DNA from 4 places in the Eubacterium maltosivorans genome. Region 2 is predicted to be linked to each of the others. Evidence: riboswitches for the same ligand, from Rfam matches in the RefSeq annotation. Region 2 holds a riboswitch; each other region holds the start of a gene.
The links. A riboswitch is a leader RNA that binds a small molecule or an ion and turns the genes downstream of it on or off. The one in region 2 is predicted to bind cobalamin.
Positions count from the first base shown of each region.

Region 1 (4,197 bases), 1.1 Mb from region 2:
GCTCCCTGAGCTGCCTCTTTTTTTCCTCTGATGAGGACTCTGTTTTTAGCAGATGCCGCCTCAGCTGTTTAAGCAGCCTGAGCCGCTCTGCGTAACTTTCGTCGTATTTTTCTTCCAGCTCTTTTTTTATCTGGGTGGTCAGCGTTGGGCTTGCACCGTCAGTACAGACCGAAATCGTCAAGTCTCCCCGTCTCACCACTGAGGGAAAAATAAAATCAGAATGCTCGGGGTCGTCTGTAACGTTGCACCAGATACCGCGTATTTTACAGTTTTCAAGAATCTGGTCATTCAGCTCGCGCTGGTCTGTTGCCGCCACTACAAGATCCATACCGTCAAGGGCTGTCTCAATCCGGCAGTAGGCTTTGACATAACGAATGTTCTCAGCCGGCTTTTCAGGAACCTTCATGTTTTTGTCCACACAGGTCACAAAACACCCATACCCGGCTAGGGTTTCCGCACGCCGCATTCCTACTTTCCCACCGCCGATCACAAGGGCCTTTTTTCCGGTAAAATTAAGCAGAACCGGTCCTTTCATTGGGAATCCTCCACATTACCGCCAGAGAATAAAAACGCCAGTGTTTTTTCAAAGCGCAGGATATCGTCCTCGCTGTCCAGTGTTTTCAGCTGCTTGATGGAGGGCATGACCATCTCGCGGAATTTTGAATGGACAATTTTTTCAAGAAATTCCCTGTCTTTCCCCTCAAACTGATAGCGCTTGTTGAGAATCTCAATGGTCTCATCTGCCAGCTGGCCGGAAACCTGATTAAAATGCGCTACCATATTGTCCACTTTAGACTTCGTAATCCAAACCATGAGTCCGTCGATTTCCTCTTCGATCTCGAGGGCGATCTTTTCTGCCACCCTTTCGCGGTAATGCATTTTTTCATCAATAATATCTTTAAAATTGTCAATGGTCAGCAGCTCGACCTGGTCCATTTCTGAGACGGCTTCTTCAATATCCCTTGGCAGCGCCAGGTCAATGGCCATAAGAGGCTTTTTACGCTCTGGCATGAGTTCCCGTTTTAAGACAACGTGAGGAGAGGCCGTGGCTGAGATAATTACATCGATATCTTCAATGGCTTCATAGCGGTCCTCATAACGTATCATATTGACGCCCTCATAGATATCACGGTATTCATCTCCCGGATGATAGGTACGATTGGTCATATAGACGCTGTTAAACCCCTCTGCCGCCATGTAACGCAGCGCCAGAAGCCCCATCTTTCCAGATCCGATGATCAGCACCTTTTTATCCGCATAGTCCTCATAGGTCCTCTTAACGTGCTTAACCGCTGTCGAGCTCAGGGAGAGCGGCGTCTCAGAAATCTTATAAACAGTTTTAACCTTCTTGGCAAAGGTGACGGCTTCTCTGAAAGCCTTGGTTAAGTATTTTCCACAGCCGTGAACAGACTGGGACAATTCAAGGGCATCCTTTACCTGGCCTAATATCTGATCCTCACCCAGGATCATTGAATCTAGCCCGGTCACTACCCGGTAAAGGTGAAGGATGGCCTCTCTGCCCTTTTCACAGAACAGATAACTTCCGAGTTCTCTGGATTTCTCCTCAATGTAAAAATTTTTCAGCGCCTGGCCCGCTGCTTCCACATCGCGGGTCGCCACATAAATTTCGCTTCGATTACAGGTAGAAAGAATGATCACCTCTTCAATACACGCCTCTTCAAGAAGGCTCGCAATGCCTTCTTTTACGGTCCGCTTGATAAAAGCACCCTTTTCCCTGATTTCCAGAGGTGTGTCTTTATGATTGATTCCCACTACAACTAACTTCATTTCAATCCTTCTCCTTCAATCAAACATTCATTAAAAAGCAAATAAAAACCTCTTCCTTACGTCTCCGTAAAAAAGAGGTTTGTCAACAGAATTATTTATCCACGCTGTTTACTGCGGATACTACAATTAAATTAACGTTACTAAGTTCCCTTTTCCCTGGAGGTAATTATTAGCACTCTATTTAGTAGGTTTCCTGACTCATCGCATTATATTCTCCTTGCCTTCCCGGTTTTCATTCCAGTGGCATCATAAGGAGACTTAACGAATTACAGTGACCGGATCGCTCTGGATTTTCACCAGATTCCCTTTATCCTCTGTCTTTACCAAGGCAAAAACGAAAGAATCCAAAATAGATTTTACATTAGTCTTTCTTATTCAATTTTCGTTTCCAATTATATCACCAATCCGACTCAGGCGCTACCCCTTTTTATGGGAAATAAGCAGTTTTTTGCCGATTCCGCCAAATAATTCACATATTTTCTGTAATCGGATTACAGGCAATAAAAAACCGGTCTCTTTCTTAAGAGTCCGGTCATTTTATAGTCAACACTCGTTTGATGTTTCATGGCTCATTAAAAAAAGCATCATCATTCTTTCTGCGTATTCCTTTTTTTCATCGGGGCAATGCTCGAGAATGTCGAGCAGCGCGGTGTTTTTTTCCTTTTCATCCAGACTTTTGCCGAACAGGATGCTGTCCGAAGACATTTTTAACGCTTCGCAGAAACGTTCAAGACTCTTTAAGGAAAAGCCTTTGGTTCCCAGCTCGATATCTGTTAAAAAAGTCTGTGTAATCCCTATTTTCCGCGCCAAATCTTCACGGCTCATATTTAAAAAAGTTCTACGCTGCCGGATACGCTGGCCGATTGCCTTTTGATCTAACCTTGATTCCATTGTCTTCTCCTAAATTTCAGGGAAAACCAAATAAAAAACTGTGCAGGATAAAACCAACCATGCACAGTTATATGACACTTTTATAAAATGCTAACACAAATAAGCCCACTTATTTATAGGCTGTCCTCTTGTTTTTAGCACAAAAATAGCCTATAATAAGTAATGCGGTACGTGCCCCCCAGGGCCGTTGTGTATGGTGGTTGTGCACCTGCGCAAGCCGGATAAGTGTGCCAGCACTTTCCGGATGCCGCAATTTTTATTTAGTTTTCCCAATATATATACTTTATTATAAATCGAATCTCCCGTCAAAGCAATCTCTTTATTTAAAAACTTTTTATCTGCAATTGAAGTTATCATTTTAATTCAACCAATTATATCCTTTTTATTCGTTTTCTTATTTTTACCCGAATTTGTAATGTAAAAAACCCATTTTAGAATATTTTTATTCTTTCCTTTCCTTAACAACATTTTTTCTGTGTTTAATTTTCTTCAAAATGGGTAGACCTCATTCTAAGACGCTTACCTCTAATTCCGATATGGTAAAGGTTAAGCAAACGAGGATTTCTTTATAATTTTTTCTCAATTTAAATGTAACTTTTACTAAATGATGTTATACTGTAAGAATACCCCCAAAGGAGATTGTATTTTGAAAAAAGAAATTCCATTGTATCTATTTATTTGCAGAAAGATTGAGGATGATATTTACAACGGCAAATTAAAACTGGGTGACACCCTGCCATCTGAACCAAAAATCAGCAAACAAATGGGTGCCAGTCGTAATTCCGTTCGAAAAGCCCTGCGTCTATTGCAGGACAGCAATCTTATTTTCTGCTCCCATGGTAAAAATGCCCAGGTAATCTTTGACAGCCGACTGCCGGAACACCGTGAGGCTTATGAAAAGCGCTTTGAAAACCGGCGGCACGGCATCAGCGATACTTACCGGATGCTCTCTATTCTTTTACCCAGCATCATCACATACGGCGCTTCCAAATGCAGCCGCGAGGATTACATGACGCTCTACGAGATGACCGACAACCTGGACTCTTCCGACCCGATTGAGATGTTTGCCTTCCACTGCCGCTTTATCCGGAATATCCTGAGACGAACAGACAATCCTTTTGTCATTGAGCTTTTTGAACAGATCTGTGATTTTGTCCGGATTGATTCCATTTACAGCAGTATTACCGGCCACACGCTCCATGAAGATCTTTCAGAGGAAGCCATCAAGGGGTGGTACAAAGAGCTGCTCGACCATGCTGCCAAGCAGAATTTTAAACATTTTCATCACTCCCTGCTCCAGGGCCTTAATGAGATCAGCCAGCGCTTTGACGCGGCCTATATTGTAAACGCACCGGCTGCGCCTTCCGAAGCAGAAAGCTTTAACTGGTTTATCGACAATGCTCCGACACCTCTTTATCTGAGGATTGCCAGCGACATCATGTGGGAGAGCGAAAAATCTGGCAATGTAGCCGGCGATTTTCTCCCGTCCGAATCCGAACTTCGCAGCGTTTACGGCGT
Region 1 covers NZ_CP029487.1:3,603,331-3,607,527, reverse strand. The annotation lists gene CPZ25_RS16665 (precorrin-2 dehydrogenase/sirohydrochlorin ferrochelatase family protein) at 1-535, opposite strand, end outside; gene hemA (glutamyl-tRNA reductase) at 532-1,788, opposite strand; cobalamin riboswitch at 1,955-2,137, opposite strand; gene CPZ25_RS16655 (helix-turn-helix domain-containing protein) at 2,332-2,679, opposite strand; gene CPZ25_RS16650 (GntR family transcriptional regulator) at 3,326-4,197, shown strand, end outside.
Region 1: it holds a riboswitch for cobalamin, as region 2 does, so the genes downstream of both, hemA (glutamyl-tRNA reductase) here and CPZ25_RS01795 (nitrogenase iron protein NifH) in region 2, are expected to answer to the same signal.

Region 2 (4,197 bases):
GCAAACTGCCGCTGGTTTCCAAAAACAAAGGGCGTATACCCCACAAAATTGATTCGCTTTTCGGTGCGCTTACAACGCCGCATCTGCTTTCTTGAAACGTTGGATAGCGCTTGCTGTGTTCCCTCAAGGGCGTCTTGAAAGCCGTTGGTCTGGATGAATATTTTTTCCTTAAGCGAAGGAAAAGAGCTGTCGTCAAGACCCGTCATAACAGTTAGCGGTGTGCCCACAATGAACGCAGACTGCCTGTTTTCTTCCTGCATGACGGCGTCTATGCCCTTCTCGATGCTCTCAGCCGCGCCAAGTGTCACCTGGAGGTCGTTCATTCTTGAATACCAGAAAGGCTGTTCTCTGAAATCATCAATGGACCGTGGACAGGAGGCACAGCCCGCGCCTGTTACCAGACAGGCGCAGATCGAGCGGTCCCCTTCAAAAGCAGTCAGCGCGCCGCTGTAATCTGCTGCCAGAGGCGGCAGCGGACAGAGGCGCTCCTCTTTTCCTTCTTTGTGGTTTTCCTGAGCGTGTCCAAATCCCTGAATGATTTCTTCAAGCCGTTCCACAGACTTTTTCTTCCGTTTTTCCATAGGACCCCGTCTGAAAACAGCGACCGGCACATTATAAGGATTATCCGCTTCTGATACCAGCGTCTCAAAATCGGTCTGTATAAGAATATCTGGACAGGAAACATAGAGCACCACCCCCTTTGTCCCTCTGGTCGTAACAAGCTCCTCGAGCATACCGCGGACTCTGTGCGCGCAGCTGCCAAGTGTATACTCTAGCCTGGAGACTGGACAGAGTCTCAGGCGGCTGAGGGCTTCTTTCTCCATTGCCCTGAAATAAAGAATTCGGAGACAGGCCGGCGGCCCCACTGCCAGAACGCGCACACCTTCAGTTTGGAAAAGAAGTCTGGACAGCGCTTCATCTCCCATTCCTGGCTGTGCTTTCTCAACCGTTGCTGTGCTCATGATGGTTCTCCTTCTCAAACTGATAGAGTATTTCGCCCAGACTGTCCATCTCTGCATCAGAAAGGGGTTTCGGGAGTGTCCCGGCCTCCTGACGGGCTATGGCTCTGGCCAGTGTCATAAAACTTTTTTGCAGTGCTTCACCTTCGTCCTGCTCAAAAACAGTTGTCTTCTGATAGTCGGCAAGCCGAAGCGTATCACTTTGGCTGACAGAGGCCGCAATCAGGCTGCCTGTCAGCTCACCAAAGCGCTCGACAGCCCGATGGTCTGTACCAGGCCTGGCCCGGTTATGGATCAGTCCGCCAAGCAGGGGCTGTGCCCGGGCAGAATACCGCACAATGCTCATCATGATATTATTGGCGGCGTAAAGCGACATCAGCTCAGAGGAGGTGACAATATACACCTGATCCACACACTTTTTTCTCATAGGCATTGAAAATCCACCGCAGACCACATCGCCTAAAACATCATAGAGGATTAAATCCCAGCTCTCTTCAAATATTCCCAGCTTTTCAAGGGTCTCCAGGGTAGTAGAGATCCCCATTCCCGCACAGCCAATGCCTGCCTCCGGTCCTCCAGCCTCTACACATGCCACCCCCGTCTCTCCCATAAACAGGATATCCTGTACCGTCACCTGTTCTCCTTTTTCATTCAGCTTTTGGATGACTGTGGGAATCCGCTTTCTCATCAGGCACCGGGTTGAATCCGACTTAGGATCACAGCCGATGTGAAGCACCCTTTTCCCCATTTTTGCGAAAGCGGCGGAAACATTGGCCGCAATGGTCGACTTTCCAATACCGCCCTTTCCATAAAACGCGATTCTCTTACTGCTCTTTTCCATAATTTCTCCCATAAAAAAAACTCTTCTGACCGATTCATCAGAAGAGTTCCTCAACATAAGCAACACCCTCTCCTAATGATCCGTTAGGTTAGGTATAGACAAGAAATGTTGAAATATCCTGACTTGGGTTCATTGCCAGCTGTAACAACTTCCCAGAGAATGCTCTCCAGTGTTGATAAAACTTACAGCGGCTCCCCCTTACAGTGGCGGCACCGTACCGGATTCTCACCGGTTTTCATGCAACAAGTCTTCTATGTAATTTTGCTATATTATATCACGATATCTGATAATTCACAACCACTGCAATTAACTCAATTTTTGATTGCCAGCTATCGTATTTTTTGATAGTATAATTAAAACAGAGGAAAGGAATAGTATAAATATGATCTCTATGCAAAACATGAAATACATTGTCGAGATCGCAAAGCACCACTCGATCTCCGCTGCCGCCAAGTCTCTTTTTGTCTCACAGTCAACGCTTTCAACAGCGGTGCGTGAGGTGGAGCAGCAGCTTGGCATCTCAATTTTCAGACGAAATAACCGTGGCATTGAGGTCACCTTTGAGGGACAAGACTTTCTAAACCACGCCAAGGATATTGTGGAGCAGAGCGAATATCTTGAAAGGCGGTACAAGCACCGAAAAACCCTGCCCATGCGTTTTTCTGTTTCCACTCAACGCCTTCCCTTCTCGGTCATGTCCTTCATACAGATTGTCGAGGACCTTGAACTCAGGCATTATGACATCGCCATCCGCGAGTGCCCAACCCATGAGGTCATACACGATGTGGCGTCCAGGCGCAGTGAGCTTGGTATTTTATGTATTAACGAGCACTATCTCAACACCATGCAGAAGCTCCTTGATTCCAGTAATTTAACCTTCTGTGAGCTGGGGCAGCTCACCATTTATGTTTTCCTGCGGAAAAAGCACCCCCTGAGCGGAAACACCTCCCTGACGCTGGATATGCTCAAAGAATACCCCTTCGTAACCTATGACCAGGGCGAGGACAACATGCTGCATTTTTCTGAGGAAATCTTGTTTAATGAAATCTGGGATAAAAACATTCATGTCATTGACCGATGCTCCAAAATCGCCCTTGTCCGCGGCACAAACTGCTTCAGCATCGGCCCTGACCTGACCAACAGCGATGCTGACCGTATGCATTCCAACATGAGTGAAGTAAGGGCTGTCCGTTTTTTAGACAACGACCAGCGGCTCCACGCCGGATATATTCTCAGAAACGAGCACAGCTTAAGCGCCATCGGCGAGAAATATATTAAGGTCCTGACCGAAAAGATAAAATCCTTTGAAAAATGGGACTGAGAAAGTAAAAAAAGCCGTATTCACAATGATACGGCTTTTGTAACATTTTTTGACCCGGCGTTGTTTTTATGAAACACGACGGGCAATTACGGCTAAACGGCCATCGTTCAGTCCGACATTAAAGATACAGGTGGACAGTGTAAGGATCTCATCACCTGGCTGTACATTCACATCGGTCGCGACAATGCTCTGGTTTTTTATGTTTTGGTAATAGGCCAGAAAACTTTCATCGTCGGCAAATTCCAGCTGTCTGTAATCATAGTCCTGCTCAACCACCAGCACGGCAAAGATCTCCCAAACGCCGTCACCGCCCAGTTCTGGCGGTCTTCTGTAAACAATTTTATTGTGCTCTGTAATAAAATTTGGGTCTTTATAGTAATAAAGCAAATCGTCAAACATGACATGCACGCCGCTGCGCATGGTGCTATGCCCATAAATCAGCGAATTCTGGCTTCTGGGCTGCCACTTGTAATTCATATCTAAAAAGGGAACGCCTCTTTCATCCGACTCGCCGTTGAATGAGGTATACAAATATTTATCATTATCGGTTGTCTGTACTACAGGGGTATCGATATTTGTCCCTTCAATACTCAGCCAGCCAACGGTTTCCGGGTTTACCTCACGCAATGCCGCCCAGTCGATGCTGTTATCCTCGCGGTTTATGACCTGCATTTTAAGAATCGGTGTGTTGTTTGGAAAGAACTCTTTATAAAGCATCCACCCTGCCGCCCCTAAAAGGGCGAGAATGATCAAAATGATGACAATGTCACCAACGACACGCACAGCGCTTCTTTTTTTCTTCACTTTCTTTTTTGTCATATTTATGTTTTATATCCTTCGGGCCTGCTGTCCTTGCGCATTTGTATTTTAGTCAACTCGATTTTATAAAACCCAAAGGCTTCATACCTCCTTTTATGGTTATTCATTATATCAAATCTTTCTAAATTGATAAAGACTTAAATGATAACAAAAAGGATTTTGTGCTTGTCTTAAAAAAGAATAAAGCTGAAATACGTCAGGGTTTCCGGGCCATGGGTATAACGCAGGCCAGTTTTGATCACAATATCCATTACAAT
Region 2 covers NZ_CP029487.1:356,298-360,494, reverse strand. The annotation lists gene CPZ25_RS01800 (nitrogenase component 1) at 1-962, opposite strand, end outside; gene CPZ25_RS01795 (nitrogenase iron protein NifH) at 943-1,800, opposite strand; cobalamin riboswitch at 1,915-2,035, opposite strand; gene CPZ25_RS01790 (LysR family transcriptional regulator) at 2,183-3,121, shown strand; gene CPZ25_RS01785 (class B sortase) at 3,188-3,940, opposite strand; gene CPZ25_RS01780 (DUF2284 domain-containing protein) at 4,111-4,197, opposite strand, start outside.

Region 3 (4,197 bases), 1.5 Mb from region 2:
CATGTTTTTGATTTTTAAGGTTTCTACTGACATACTCTCACCTCCGGTATCGGTTTCAACTTGTTTATAGAATATCACCGGAATTAACATTTGTCAAACAAAAAAACGTAAAATAATTTAAAATCCTTGAAAAAACCCATAAAAATATGAAAAATAAGCAATAAACTGACAAATGTAAAGTATTTTGCATTTTGAATCTTAAAGATAGTGGATTGACATTTGTCAAAAAATAGAGTATATTTAGAAAAAAAGCTGTTGACATTTGTAAAGGAGAGCATCATGAAAGAAAAGGAGCTGATCCGTCTTATTAGCGCGGCGCAGATGTATTATGAAGAGAACATGACTCAGGCAGAGATTGCAAAGTCGATGGGTATCTCGCGGCCTTCGGTCAGCAATCTGCTGAACAAAGCCCGCAAAGAAGGTATTGTTAAAATTGAGATCAAATCTTTTGACAGCACCAGCATTGGAAAAAGCCGGGAACTGTGTAACCGGTTTGGCTTAAAGAGCTGCCAGGTGGTCAGCTGCACAGAGGATAAGAACGAAACACAGGAGCGTCTTTATGAAGCCGCTGTGGATTTTCTTTTGGAAATCCTGCCTAAAACCCGAATCCTTGGCCTTGGCTGGGGTTATAATATCAGCCGTGTCATTGATATTTTAGCGGGCAGGGAGCTTGCTGGGCAGTACAGCGGGAAGGTCTGTCCGCTGATCGGGACGGCCACAGTGCCGCACAAGGGCTACCATCCCAATGAGCTGGCTACGGATTTTGCCCGAAAAACGGGATTTGAGGCGGATTTTTTGATCTCGCCGGCCTTTCCTACGACCAAGCAGGAACGGGATTTATTTGTGACGACAGATAATTATAACAGTATTCTGGCCCTGTGGAAAAAGACAGACACCGCACTGGTGACCCTTGGCGGCTACCCCTGTGTGCCGGACCACGCCACTGCCCTGCGCTTTGGGCGGCGGCTGATCACGGAGCGGGCGACCTCCAATATTCTGTCTTACTTTTTTAACTGGAAGGGACAGCAGATAAAAGGGGAGGATGATTTTGCCATACAGATTCCGCTGGGACCGCTTTCTAAAATTAAGAATTTTATTGGCATTGTGCCTGTGGAGGCTAATGTAGGATCGGCCATCGGCTGTCTGAACACCGGGTTCGCGCGCCACCTTATCATTGATGAGGTGACGGCTGAGAAGATTTTAAAAACGGACGTATAGCAGATCGCTGCCAAAACGCTCCTCGGCGTGGTCGGGGCTGTGTCTCAGGATAAAAGAAGTCAGCTCCCGGCCGCCGATTCGGCGGGTGTCCCGGATGCCGTCATAGGCGGCAGTGAGCGCCTGGAGCTCTTCGGTATACTGGGGAAGGAGCTGGCAGGGCTGCTCGGTTTTAATGGACAGGGAGATAACGCCCGCGTTAAAAAGGTTGATGGTGAAGTCTACGCTTTTTTCTCCGGCGGAAAAGGCGCTTTCCAGCAGCAGCTCTGTCATCCTGCAGATGTCCCGTTCTCTCACAAAGGAGGACATGGGGTAGAAAACCACAGGGTTAAAGTCAATCCCTTTTTCCTGGGCGATGGCCTGAAAAAGGGAGAGAACGCCGTCCAGGGCGCAGTAGGCTGTGGCGGCCTTTTTTTTGAGGACGCTGTATTTTTCTTTGAGCGCATGAAGATCGGAAACAGCGACGGCCGGGGGCAGGGGCTCGGCCGTGGAGATGGGCGAAATAGTCAGGTTCATGGCGGTTCTCCTTTCTGAATCGGGCTAAAACAGCACAAAGCTGAAATAGGTAACGGTTTCGGGGCCATTATTATAGGAAAGGCCGGTTTTGCTGGCCAGATCCATCACGACGATGCCATAGCCTTCCACGGATGGAAAAATCTGGTCTGGGTAACGGCAGGGGGCGTCGGGGTAGGTGCACTGGTCGCAGAGGATACAGCCCTCTGTGGAGAGCACCAGAGCGCCAGGATAATGGGCTCTGAAAAGACGGGCAGACTTGGCCGTAGCGGCCTCGTGAAATATGCGGGCCCGGTGCCAGCCTCTAAAGTCATACTGGCCTTTTAAATCGGTAACGGTTGAGAGCAGACAGACGTTTTCGTAGGAGCGGCATTTGGCGACACAGCTGTTGTAGCTGCCTACCGCGGGCGGGCAGGCCCAGGTAGCGCCGTAATGGCCGCATTGGTTTCCCTCGCATAAAAGCCTTGTGCCCATGGAAAACAGCAGATCGCTGGTTTTGGCAAAGGCATATTCATGAATGCCGAACAGTCTGCGTTTATCTTCAAGCTGCCGCTTAATGGTCATCAGGCTTTTAATAACGGTGTCACCTTTAAACTCTTTGGCAGGCTCTGCCTGTTTTTTTATTTCAATCAATGGAAAGACCTCACCTTCATTTAGTACAATAAAAAAGCCTTCCCCGGCTAGAGAAGGCAAAAAATACGAAATTGATTAAGGAACGTATCTCTTAAATGACTCTAAATCGGAGCGTTTTAAGAAAACATTATGCCGGTCTTCTGGCTCTACAATGGCATTCCCCTTCCCTTCCCATCCGGCGGACAGTGGCACATAAGGGGACATATTGCATTACAGCTGCGATTACAGCAAAGGATTTTCACCTTTTTCCCATTTACATAATGTTTACAATATTAAGTTGCCTTTATCATATCCCTTTGATTTTCTTTTGTCAAGGTTTATTGGGCCCTGACAGGGGCTTTTTCGTAAATTTATTTTTTTACAACAAGATTTTCCCCTTTGTTTTAATCTTAAATGTAAAGAAAAAAATACTGAAAAGCCGGTAAAGGGGCGAGAACCGCCTTAATTAAACCAAAAACACGTATGTTTTAATGAATTTTTCATAAAATATTAAGTAATTTCGGTTAAGGTATTGGCAAGGGCCAAAGGATATGTTAAAATATATCTAAATTGTAAATAACTTTACAATTTGGTCAAAATTATATATAGGAGGGTGGTGATTAGGCATTAGCAACGAAAGCCATCGCTCAAGTGGCAAGCTCCAAATGTTTTTTAAGAAGCTTGCGCATTACGCCAAGCACTTGAGCAAAAGAGAAAAAGTCGTATTCACAGGTTTCTGTGTAGCGCTTCTTCTCGGATTCTTTTCTTCAACCTGTCTTGGTTACAAGGTAATGGTTGACGGAGAGGTTTTAGGCTATACAAAGGATGCGGCTGTGTTTACACAGAGTCTGGATCAGGTAGAGCAGGATATGCGATCGAAAACGTCGATCGAAACAGCATATGTCTACAATGATATACAGATTAAAAAGAGCATCACGTTTAATAAACCAATGTTGTCAGAGGAAGAATTTACTGATGCATTGAACGCGCAGAACCTTCAGGTTGGCGTTCATGGTGTAGAATTAAAAGTTGACGGACAGGAAGTTGGAAACCTGGCTTCATCTGATCAGGTACAGGCCGGTATTGCAGGTGCAATTAATAAGATCGGTAACGTACAGGGTACAGATAAGCTGGTAAAATGCGACATCCAGAGCGACGTTGTAGAAACGCCTAAGAATTTTCCGCTCGAGGACTTAAACAGTCCGGACGAGTGCGCTAATCTTTTAGCAACAGGTAATACTAATCCGAGTAAGAGTGAAGAGAGTACGAACGCTCCAATCCAGGTAGCAAGCCGTGGTGGAGCCGATGTGGCAAGAGACCAAAGCAATGAGCCAGCCCAAGAGGAAGCTTTAGCAGCTGAAGGTACCGTTGAAAATAATAGTAATGAGAATGTAGAAAACCAGAATAATGAGACTGAGACAAGCTCCAGTATCTTAAAAATTAATCTGACTAAAACATCAACTAAAAAAGAAGACATACCTTTCCAGACCGTTGAGCAGGAAGATCCAAATGTATATGTTGATCAAACTGTAGTTACACAGCAAGGTGTGAACGGACAACTTGATAAGGAAGTCGAAACCGTCTATGAAGACGGTAAGGTTGTGAGTGAAACAACCTTATCCGAAACAGTCGCGAAAGAGCCGGTGGCTCAGATTGTTTCAAAGGGAACGAAGCAGTACCCGACCATGTCTTCAAAGAAAGGCAACTTTATTTTACCGGCAACCGGTAATATTTCCGCTTTAGACAAGCCAGGAAGCCACGCAGGCTGCTTTGCAGTAGACATTGCGAACTCAATGGGTACGCCGATCTACGCACCGCAGAGTGGTACAGTCATCCGGGCAAGTGAATTTGGCGGTT
Region 3 covers NZ_CP029487.1:1,814,700-1,818,896, reverse strand. The annotation lists gene CPZ25_RS08720 (dihydroxyacetone kinase subunit L) at 1-33, opposite strand, end outside; gene CPZ25_RS08715 (sugar-binding transcriptional regulator) at 280-1,218, shown strand; gene CPZ25_RS08710 (ATP-binding protein) at 1,201-1,731, opposite strand; gene CPZ25_RS08705 (DUF2284 domain-containing protein) at 1,756-2,361, opposite strand; cobalamin riboswitch at 2,475-2,637, opposite strand; gene CPZ25_RS08700 (peptidoglycan DD-metalloendopeptidase family protein) at 3,132-4,197, shown strand, end outside.
Region 3: it holds a riboswitch for cobalamin, as region 2 does, so the genes downstream of both, CPZ25_RS08705 (DUF2284 domain-containing protein) here and CPZ25_RS01795 (nitrogenase iron protein NifH) in region 2, are expected to answer to the same signal.

Region 4 (4,197 bases), 1.7 Mb from region 2:
AGCTGTCTGGATCTCTCCCTGTAACCTTCAACTGCTTAGTGGCATAGGTGATTGTGGCGTTGGTGACGCCGTCCAGGGCGTTGATTTTGGCCTCCATTTTGGCAGCGCAGTTGGCGCAGCCCAGGTTTTCAAGGGTATAAACCTTTGTGGCACCCTTCCCCACTGTCTTTTTGCGGGGAATGACTTTGACGTCCGGCTCGATGGCGGCGCAGATCTGCTGAATGTCCGGCAGCAGGGCAGCGGCGTTATCCGCAGACAGGCGCAGCTGCTTAGTGGCGTAGGTGATAGTGGCATACTCGACACCAGGCAGCTCTTTGATTTTGTGCTCTATTTTGGCAGCGCAGTTGGCACATCCAAGATTCTCAAGAATGAAAAACGCTTTTTCTATGTCTGCGTCTGGCATTTTACAGGTGCAGTTAGCCAGACTCTCACCGCAGATGTCACAGTATTCCTCGCCGTGGCGGCAGAGCTCACACTGGCAGTCCGCCGGATGGCCGGGAACATGGTAATGTCCGTGGTGCTCCTCGTGATCATGATGGTCGTGTCCGCAGGCACATGCCGCGTCATGGTGGTAATGCTCCTCGTGATCATGATGGTCGTGCCCGCAGGCACATGCCGCGTCGTGGTGATGATGCTCCTTGTGATCATGATGGTCGTGCCCGCAGGCACATGCCGCGTCGTGGTGATGATGCTCCTTGTGATCGTGAGGAGCACGTCCGGCGGCCACAGGTGCTTTTTTCAGTGAACGGCGCTTCCGCTCAGTAATGAGAATATCCGGCTCATAGGAAACTGCGATTTTCTGCATTTCCGGCAAAAGCCCGTCTGGGTCTTCGGCGGTGAGGCGGAGCTGTTTGGTCGCGTAGACGATGTTAGCCTCGCTGACACCGGGCAGGGCTGCGATTTTGCGCTCGATTTTTGAAGCGCAGTCAGCACACCCCAGGTGCTCAAGTATATAAGTTTTTGTTGCCATAATGGCCTCCTCGGAAAGTTAGATTAAAATATGATGAATAAAACATATGAATTGTTGTTCATATGTTAATATTAACTGTCCTGAGGAGGTTTGTCAAGGGGTAAAAGCAAAAATTAACGCGTCATTCCCGTCGTTTCCGCAAATTTGCCGTAGGTGATAAGCTCACAGAAATCATCGGTCCAGAGGGTGGCGGACTGGTAGAGGACAACACCATCGTATTCGGCGTGGTAGGTGTCAAGCGTTTTGCCGAAGTAATCCCTGACCTCACCGAGGCGCTGGCCTTTGGCGATGAGCTCGCCCACCTTTACATCGGGATACCAGAGACCGTGGCGCTTGGGCATGAGGTAGACCAGATCGGTTAAATCCACAGGGCGGTGCCGCAGCTCGGGTGCGCCAGGCAGCACGCCCAGGTGCTTCAGAATATTGATGACATCCTTTTTATCCGCGTTCACTTCTTCCTGGGTAAAACGCCCTGCGCAGCCGCGCTCCAGCAGGATACTGGGAATGCCAAGAACGCCGGCGTAATTGTAAGCCCCGGTGGTGGCAGTGGATTTGACCATATAGGGCACGTCGACGTGAAGGGCGGCCTGCCGGGCAGCCCTGGACACGGTCTCGTCTGCCGCGCCTACGTAATACACGTAAGGGGTCAGGTCTTCAAAAATCTCGCCGCAGTGCAGGTCAATGTAGAAATCAATCTGGGAATAAAGGCTGTACTCAAAAAAATGCGCGACACGGTCGGCAGGGGTGCCCTCCTGGCTGCCTGGAAAAACGCGGTTGAGGTTTTTGTTGTCTCCAGGCATAAGCGTTGGATAGCGGGACTCGAACCCGGGGACATTGACCGGGTGTATGAGGATCAGGCTTCCGTTTACATTTTCGGGGTCAAGCTCGCCGGCCAGCTGGATAGCAGCCTCGATGCCGACGTATTCGCAGCTGTGGATACCGCTGGTGATGAGGACGGTTTTTCCATCACCCGTGCCGTTGACCAGGGTGACGGGAACCTCGATTTCTGTGTGCGGGATGGGCAGCATGCCCTGGATTTTCTCGCCGGGGGAGGCGGTCAGTGTGCCGATTGATAGGTTGTTTTCCATTGCGGACTCCTTTCACTTTTGAAATAATTTTAATTTAAGCCGATTGCCTTGAGTATAAGGCATGGCGAAAACCAATGTCAAGCAGAAAAAAATAAAAGTAAAAAACATACCGGGTGGGGGTATCCGTTTAAATTTAATGCTTTTATTTTTAAAAAAGACTGGACAAGTGCGTGAAAGTCCAGTATAATTTAAGCAATTTCACAGTTTACCACAGTGAAATATTTGTTTAAAAAATTTAATCATGCCAAATACAAGTTCCCGATCGGGGATTAAAAGAGAAACCGGTGCGAATCCGGTACGATCCCGTCACTGTAATAGGGAGTTGTCCGCAAGATGTCACTGAGGCGCAGCCTTGGGAAGGCGTGGACAGACGAAGAACTTAAGTCAGGAGACCTGCTTGTATTGTTGTTTTCAGTAATCTTACGGTAGATAGGAGGGCTTTGTTTTCATTCAGCCGTCTGGGCTGTTTTTTTAATGATTTTCATGCCCTTTCCCTTTTATTCTCCGTTTCGGATTGTTACCCGTATTGCCATTTTGACAGAGGAGGATTTCTTTATTGAACACGAAACAGCTTGTTAACCGTTTGCTGCAAATCGTACTGGTGCTTTTTGGCATCAGCTTTCTGACCTTTTGCCTGACCTATTTATCTCCCGGTGACCCGGCCGAGCTGATGCTGGTGGCCGGCGGCACGCCGCCGTCTGAGGAGCTGCTAGCGGAAACCCGGGAGGAGATGGGCCTCAATGACCCGTTTCTGGTGCAGTATGGCAACTGGCTTAAGGGCTTTGTGGCCGGGGATATGGGGACGTCTTATTCCTCGAAAACGCCAGTGAGCGCGGTACTGCTTAACTGCCTTGGCCCGACGCTGGAGCTGGCGGCCGCGTCGCTTATTCTGATGCTTGTGATCTCCATTCCCCTGGGGATTCTGGCAGCCGTGTACCAGAATCGATTTCCGGATTACCTGGTACGGGGATTGTCCTTTATCGGTGTATCCTTTCCAGGCTTCTGGATCGGCCTGGTGCTTCTGTACGTGTTTGGCCTTAAGCTGAACTGGTTTCCCATCGCCACCTCGGGCACAGGCTTTATGAAGCTGGTACTGCCCGCAGTCACACTGGCCATTGCCATGTCGGCCAAATACACAAGACAGGTGCGCACCGCTGTACTGGAGGAGTTACGGCAGGATTATGTGGCTGGGGCCAGGGCCCGGGGCCTTAAGGAATCGGCCATATTGTGGCGGGAGGTGCTGCCAAACGCCATGCTGCCGCTGGTGACCCTGCTGGGCCTGTCCCTGGGTTCGCTGCTCGGCGGTACAGCGGTGGTGGAAATTATTTTCTCCTGGCCCGGCCTGGGCAAAATGGCTGTGAACGCCATTGCAGCCCGGGACTATCCGTTGGTTCAGGGCTATGTGATCTGGATCGCCCTGATTTACATGGTCATCAATCTGCTGGTGGATTTCTCCTACGGTTATCTGGACCCGAGGCTGCGGGGGCTGGACCGGGAAGTGAGAAGAAAGGCGGTAAAAGCGTAAATGAAAGCTTTTTTCAGACAGAACAGGCTTTTTGCTATCTGCGGGATTCTGGCGGTGGTGATTGTTCTGATCGCGGTGTTTGCGCCGTGGATCGCGCCCCATGATCCCTATGAGACCATTATGCAGAACGCTCTCAGGCCGCCGTCGGCGGAGTACCCCTGCGGCACAGACCAGCTGGGCCGCTGTGAGCTGTCCAGAATTATCTACGGGACGCGGGCGTCGCTGGAAATGACATTGACGCTGGTAGTTATTGTCTTTGCGGCCGGCACGTTTCTCGGGATGGCAGCCGGTTATTTCGGCGGTGCGGTGGACGCGGTGATCATGCGGATATCAGATATGATGATCTCTTTTCCGGGCATGGTTCTGGCCATTGCCATTGCCGGGATGCTGGGGCCGAGCCTCTTTAACACGGTCATTGCCCTGGCAGTGGTGAGCTGGACAAAATACGCCCGTCTGAGCCGCAGCCTGGTACTCAAGATCAAAAACAGCGTGTACATCTCCGCGGCGGTGGTTACTGGGGCGCGGACCGGCCGGGTACTGGGCGGTTACGTCGTACCGAACATCATTCCGACCATGATTGTGACCGCGGCCATGGATGTGGGCACCATGATGCT
Region 4 covers NZ_CP029487.1:3,023,020-3,027,216, forward strand. The annotation lists gene CPZ25_RS14080 (heavy metal translocating P-type ATPase) at 1-970, opposite strand, end outside; gene CPZ25_RS14085 (M14 family metallopeptidase) at 1,084-2,058, opposite strand; gene CPZ25_RS21030 (hypothetical protein) at 2,120-2,245, shown strand; cobalamin riboswitch at 2,294-2,473, shown strand; gene nikB (nickel ABC transporter permease) at 2,615-3,583, shown strand; gene nikC (nickel transporter permease) at 3,584-4,197, shown strand, end outside.
Region 4: it holds a riboswitch for cobalamin, as region 2 does, so the genes downstream of both, nikB (nickel ABC transporter permease) here and CPZ25_RS01795 (nitrogenase iron protein NifH) in region 2, are expected to answer to the same signal.